Regions from separate parts of the Streptomyces sp. CC224B genome, predicted to be linked through region 2. Evidence: riboswitches for the same ligand, from Rfam matches in the RefSeq annotation. Region 2 holds a riboswitch; the other holds the start of a gene.
What was found. A riboswitch is a leader RNA that binds a small molecule or an ion and turns the genes downstream of it on or off. The one in region 2 is predicted to bind cobalamin.
Positions count from the first base shown of each region.

Region 1: linked by a shared signal. The riboswitch ahead of QK440_RS04925 (hypothetical protein) and the one ahead of QK440_RS02695 (ribonucleoside-diphosphate reductase subunit alpha) in region 2 are both predicted to bind cobalamin.

Region 1 is NZ_JASCXL010000007.1:99,725-103,121, forward strand. It holds gene QK440_RS04920 (hypothetical protein) at 1-863, shown strand, start outside; cobalamin riboswitch at 1,016-1,231, shown strand; gene QK440_RS04925 (hypothetical protein) at 1,273-2,211, shown strand; gene QK440_RS04930 (pyridoxal-phosphate dependent enzyme) at 2,208-3,230, shown strand; gene QK440_RS04935 (ATP-grasp domain-containing protein) at 3,227-3,397, shown strand, end outside.
Region 2 is NZ_JASCXL010000004.1:9,416-12,812, forward strand. It holds gene QK440_RS02695 (ribonucleoside-diphosphate reductase subunit alpha) at 1-1,482, opposite strand, end outside; cobalamin riboswitch at 1,617-1,756, opposite strand; gene QK440_RS02700 (hypothetical protein) at 1,996-2,709, shown strand; gene QK440_RS02705 (sodium:solute symporter family protein) at 2,852-3,397, opposite strand, start outside.

The sequences.
Region 1 (3,397 bases), on a different contig from region 2:
CGTTCAGCAGCCAGGACCCCTTCGCCGTGCGCACCGAGATGTTCCGCGACGTGTGCGCGGAACTGGGCGTGGCGCCCCGCGTCGCGGTGCTGGGCAGCGCCCGCGACCAGGGCGGCGAGACCCGGTACTTCGACATGCAGACCGAGTACTTTGCGAGCCGGGGTCTGACCGCGCGCTTCTTCGAGCCCGAGGACCTCCACGAGGCCTGGGACTGCCCGCCGCACCTGCGCTACCAGGTGGGGTTGCGGGACTTCACCATCCCGGACTGGCTCGAACTCGGCATCGACACCGCGCCCGTACAGGCGGCCCTGGACCACGGCTGCCTGCTCGTGGGCACCCAGACGTCCACCTTCCTCTCCAGCAAGCTCACCATGGGGCACCTGTCGGAGGGCCGCCCGTGGATGAGCGCCGCCGAACAGGCCCTGGTCGACCGCTACCTCCCGTGGACGCGGGTGCTGTCCCACCGCTTCACGCACCGGGGCGACCGCAAGGTCGACCTCGTCCGGTACGCCGTGGACCACCGCGAGTCGCTGGTCCTCAAGGCGAGCATCGGGATGAGCGGCAAACAGGTCGTCATCGGCCGCGAGACGGGTCCGGCGGAGTGGGAGACGGCGGTGACCGCCGCCGCCGAGGAGGGCACGAGCATCGTCCAGGACTTCGTGTCCCCGCGCACCTGCCGGCTGTCCCTGGCCGCCGACGGCGCGGACGAGGTGTACGACGCCGACGTCGCGCCGGTCCTCGGCCCCCTCCTCTTCGGCGGCCGCCCCGCCGGCGTGCTCGCCCGCTTCTTCGGCGACGGCACGGCCGGCATCGTCACCGTCCACGGCACCCACAGCTCCGACAACTGCGTGGTCGCCGTCTGACGTTCCCGACCGCACACCGCCGGCCGTTCGCCCCGCCCCGCCGCCGCGTCCGGGGCCCGGCACCCGGAGGGCGGCATTCGGCCATAACCAGCCGTCTGCGGAGACGCCCTGTCGCCGGAGCGGCGGCGCCTCTACGCTGATGTGCGCAGTCGGTTCGCGCCACCGTCCGCGGTGGCGCGTCGTAAGAGGGAACCCGGTGGGAATCCGGGACTGCCCCGCAGCGGTGAGAGGGAACGAACGCCGTCAGGCGCACTGGGGCCGGACACCGGCCCCGGGAAGCGACGGCCAGTAGGAGCCCCCGCGCCTTCGTCCGAAGGCGGGGGACACGCCCCCGAGTCCGAAGACCTGCCGCTGTGCGCGTGCGCCACCCGTACGCGTTGTTCACGGTGACCTCGAGGGCGGGTGTGCTGTGCAGGGCAGAGCTGCGAACGACGGGCGCCGGACGCCCGGCACCCGGGACGCGGCGCGGGCCGACCGCGCCGGTCCTTCGGCGCGCCCCTCGTCCGGGGTCTGCCACGGCACCCTCGGCGAGCTCTACCAAGGCCCCCTGCGGCCCGGCCCGGACCCCGACATCGCGCTGGTGTCGTTCCCCGTCGACCGCCACTCCTGGGTGCACTTCACCCCGGGGCCCGGCGAACCCGGCCCGCACCCGCTCGGGGACAAGTCGGCGACGGCCGTCCGGCTCTTCCTCGACCGCTACGGCCTCACCCTCCCCCGGGGCAGCTGGCGCGCCCACTCCGAACTGCGGGTCGGCGTCGGCATGGCCAGCTCGACGGCCGACGTCGTCGCCACCCTGCGCTGCCTGTTCCGGGTGTTCGCGCTGCCCTACGACCCCGACGCGGTCCTCGGTGTCCTCGCCGCGATCGAGCGCGCCGACAGCGTGTTCCTCGACGAGTTCGCGCTGCACCTGAGCGGCCGGCACCGCGTGGTGCGGCGCCTGGGCACGGCCGTCGGCTTCCACACGGCGTACGTCACCGAGACCGGCACCGTGGACACGGCCGCGGTCACCCCGCTGCTCCTGCCGCACTACCGGCGCCGCGCCCAGGAGTACGAACGCTGCCTGACCGACCTGCTCAAGGGCTTCGCGGCGACGGACCCGTGCGCCGTCGCCCGGGCGGCGACCACCAGCGCCGCGCTCTCCCAGGACGTCCTGCCCAAGCGGTGCTTCGACGCGGTCCTCGCCCACCGGGAGGAGTTCGGCGCCGACGGGGTCTTCGTCGCCCACACGGGCTCCGTCGTCGGCTACCTCTTCGCCCACCGCCCCGCCCCCGCGCTCAAGGACGAGCTGTCCGCCTTCTTCTGCTCGCTCGGCCACCAGTGCTCATTCGCCCGAGGAGGATATGGGTGATCCACCCCCACATAGCCGACGCCCTGAAGACCCCCGACCTCATCCGCCTGACCGACGGCATGGTGCTGCTCCGCTTCGAGTCCATGAAGATCTACTCCGCGCTCGGCGCGGTCCGCCGGCTCCTCGACCGCGGTGTCGTCCGCCCCGGCCAGACCCTCGTCGACAGCTCCAGCGGCATCTACGCCTACGCCCTGGCCCTGGCCTGCCACCGCTACGGCATGCGCTGCCACATCGTGGCGTCCACCACCGTCGACGCCACCACCCGCGTCCAACTGGAGATCCTCGGCGCCACGGTGGAGCAGGTCGAGCCCTCCCGCGACCTCCGGCTCGACCAGCGCCTGCGCGTCCGGCGGGTGCGCGAGATCCTCGCCGCGCGGCCCGACGTCCACTGGATGCGCCAGTACCACGACGACATCCATTACGCGGGCTACCGGGAGGTCGCCGACCTCGTGGCCGCGACCGTGCCCGACCGGCCGCTCACGGTGGTCGGCGGCGTCGGCTCCGGCGCCTCCACCGGCGGCCTCGTGGAACACCTGCGCCGCCGCGACCCGGCGGTGCGCCTCGTCGGCGTGCAGCCCTTCGGCAGCGTGACCTTCGGCAGCCAGGACCACCACGACCCGGAGGCGATCATCGCCGGGATCGGTTCCTCGATCCCCTTCGACAACGTCCGCCACCACCTCTACGACGCCGTGCACTGGCTGGACTTCACCCACGCCCTGTCCGGCTCGGTCGCCCTGCTGCGCGCCCACGCCGTCTTCGCGGGCCTGTCCACCGGCGCCGCCTACCTGGCCGCCGCCCATGAGGCGCGGCGCCACCCCGACCGGCTCCACCTCGTCATCGGCGCCGACACCGGTCACCGCTACGTCCAGGGCGTCTACGCCCGGCACGCCGAGGCCCTGGACGTGGCGGCACTCAAGCCCGTCGAGGTCGACACCGTCGAGGACATGACCATGCCCTGGTCGACGATGGCCTGGAACCGCACCCCCTGCCCGCCCCACTGGAAGGAGGCGACGGCGTGACCGTGGTCTGCCTGGAGTCCCTGACCTTCGGCCTCGGCCACCTGGTGCGCGCGGCCGACGCCCTCGGGGAGCGACTGTGCCTGCTGACCGGCGACCCCGCCTACTACGCCTACGAGCTGGACCGGCTGCCCCCGACGGCGCTCGACGTCGTACAGGTCGACACCTTC
Region 2 (3,397 bases):
CACCGCCGTGCGGACGGTGGCGTCCAGGCGCTCCCAGTCGACGTCGCCGGCCGCGGTGTCGACGAACGCGCCGAGGTTCACCGAGCCGAGGTTGCAGACGGCCGTCTCGCCGTCGTCCGTGACCTCCAGGATCTCCGTGCACAGGTTGGAGGAGTGCACGGTGTGGCCGGGCTCGGCGGTCTGGTTGGCGGTGCGGTTGGCGGTGTCCTTGAAGGTCATCCAGCCGTTGCCGGTCTGCGCCAGGGTGCGCATCATGCGCCCGTACAGGTCACGGGCGGGCATGGTCTTGCGCGCGAGCCCCTTGGCCTCGGCCGCGCGGTACGCCGCGTCGAACTCCTCGCCCCACAGGTCCACGAGCTCGGGCACGTCGGCGGGGGAGAACAGCGACCAGTCCTGGTCGGCGGCCACGCGGCGCATGAACTCGTCGGGGATCCAGTGCGCCAGGTTCAGGTTGTGGGTGCGCCGGGCGTCCTCGCCGGTGTTGTCCCGCAGCTCCAGGAACTCCTCGATGTCGGAGTGCCAGGTCTCCAGGTAGACGGCGGCGGCGCCCTTGCGGCGGCCGCCCTGGTTCACCGCGGCGACGGAGGCGTCGAGGGTCTTCAGGAACGGCACGATGCCGTTGGAGTGGCCGTTGGTGCCGCGGATCAGCGACCCGCGCGAGCGGATGCGGGAGTACGAAAGGCCGATGCCGCCGGCGTGCTTGGAGAGCCGCGCGACCTGGTGGTAGCGGTCGTAGATCGAGTCCAGCTCGTCGAGCGGCGAGTCGAGCAGGTAGCAGCTCGACATCTGCGGGTGGCGGGTGCCGGAGTTGAACAGCGTCGGCGACGACGGCAGGTAGTCGAGCCGGCTCATCAGGCCGTACAGCGCGGCGACCTCGTCCAGCGCGCGCTCGCTGCCGTCCTCGGCGAGGCCGGCGGCCACGCGCAGCATGAAGTGCTGCGGCGTCTCGATGACCTTGCGGGTGATCGGGTGGCGCAGCAGGTAGCGGCTGTAAAGGGTGCGCAGGCCGAAGTAGCCGAAGCGGCGGTCGGCGCCGTCGGCGAGCGCGGCCTCCACGAGCGCGTCGAGCCGGGCGGCGTGCTGCTCCGTGAACGCGGCGGTGCGGTCGGCGATCAGGCCCTCGCGGTGGCCGACCGCGACCGACGCGGAGTACGACGTGGCGCCCTGGGAGGCGGCCTCCTCGCGGATGCCGATGGCCAGGAGCCGGGCGGCGAGCTGGGAGTAGGCGGGGTCCTCGGAGATGAGCCCCGCGGCCGCCTCGGTGGCCAGCTCCCGCAGCTCCGCCTCGTCGGCCTTCGCCGAACGGCCGCGCAGCGCGGCCGCGGCGACGCGGCCGGGGTCGGCGTCGGGGAGGTCGGCGGTGAGGTCGGTCAGGGTGCGCAGCAGGGCGGTGCCGGGGCCGTCGGACGGCGCGGACTGCTCGGCGGGCTGCTGACCGGCTTCGGCCTGCGCTGACGCTGGCTCGGCGGGCGCGATGGTCACGTGGTGCTCTCCCTCGCTCGGCTCGGGGCCTTGCGGCGGGCGAGGGCACGCGGACGCGACCGCGCGCAGCGGTGACGTACGCCGTGTCCACCAGCCCATTCCACGAGGCCCGGACGTCGGGCGCCCGGGCCGGGCGGCACGGGCGCGCTGTCGGCAGGTCCTCGGACTGCGGGTACGCAAATGCGCACACGTACACCGTTGCGGGACAGTTCCGGACTTGCACCGGATTCCCCTGCGGCGACAGCGAGCACGAGCATACATCTAGTGCCGGGCGCCGGTGGCACCCCTAGATGTTGTGTCGGAGGGTGACGCAGACCTCACGAAAAGCCGCCGCGCGGGCGGCCCTTGGTACCGCCGCGGGGGCCGCCCTCGGGCCGTTCCTGGGCCGCTGCCGGGCCGCCCCTGGGCCGCCGCCGGGCCGCTGCCGGGCCGCTGTCGCGGCCACTGTCGGAGCTTCAACCCGCGGGGGAGGCGGGGCATTCCACGGCGCCGAGAAGACGCGAGGATGTGCGCATGACACGCCACACCCACACCCACAGTCACAGCCGCGGCCACCGGCACCGCTACAGCCGCCGCCACCGCCTCCTGCTCCCGTCCCTGCTGCTGCTCGCGCCCCTCGCCCTGACCGGCTGCGGCGCGGAGAAGTCCGGGGAGGGCAGCGGCGGCGCGGGCGGCGCGCCGCCGCCCGGCCGCGCCGAGCTGGAAGCGCGCGCCCGGGCCGTGCAGACCCGCGTCGAGCACGTGTACGTGACGGAGGTCGAGGGGTACCGGGCGGCACAGCAGTCCGCGGGCGTGCTCAACGAGGACGGCTTCCAGGTCACGTACGTCCAGCGGGACGGTGGGAGGCTGATCACGCTGCACGTCGACCGGGGCACGCTCGACGAGGGCACCTGCCGCACCGTGCACCCTCCCGCCGAGAGCTGCGCGAAGGACGGCACGGCCTGGTACCGCGTCACCGGCTCCCGGCACGAGTACGCCCGTACGGAGAACGGCCTGCGCATCCAGGTCGCCGCCGACCGCGCCGCCGTGAGCCGTGCCGTGCTGCGGGCCGCCGCCGAGGGCGCCCACCGCGCCGACGACCGGGAACTGGACGCGGTCCTGCCGGAGCCCGCCGACCCCGGCGGGCGGCCGTCGGACGGCGGCAGGACCGGCACCCCCGTGGAGCGCGGCGACCTGCCGTCGCACGGGGACGGGGCGCCGCAGGACCCGCCGGGGGCGGGCGGGTAGCCGGGGCGGAGGGCCGCCCCCAGGAGCCGGCCGGAGGGAGCCGGCCAAAGAGGGTCGACCAGAGGGCGGGGCGCCGGGAGACCAGCGCCCCGCCCACGGGTTTCGGCGCCCCGCCCTGGGGCTCAGCGGCCCGCCCCGGGGCTCAGTGCCCCGCCCCCACCTTGGGCAGCTCGACGGAGACGCCCTTGTCGCCCGCGTCCGCCGTGTAGTCGCCCGGGGAGGTCTCGTCGACGCCCTCGGGAGCCTTGAGCGCCTTCAGGACGAAGGTGAGGACCACCGTCACCACCACGTTCAGCACGAACGCCGTGAGGCCGATGTAGCCGATCTCGCCGATGCCCGGGATCTCGTCGGAGGACCCGCCGAAGTGCTTCTGCGTCGGCGAGGCGACGCCGTACGCCGCGATCGTCCCGTACGCCATGCCGACCGCCCACCCGGCGAGCAGCGCCCACCGGTGGAACCACCGTGTGAACAGGCCGCCGACCAGCGCGGGCATGGTCTGCAGGATCCAGATGCCGCCCAGGAGCTGGAAGTTGATGGCCACCGTCTTGTCCATGCCGAGGACGAAGACGAGCGCGCCGACCTTCACCAGGAGCGAGACCAGCTTGGAGACCTTGGTCTCCTGCTCGGGCGTCGCGTCGGGCCTGAGGAAGTCCTTGTAGATGTTGCGCGTGAAGAGGTTCGCGGCCGC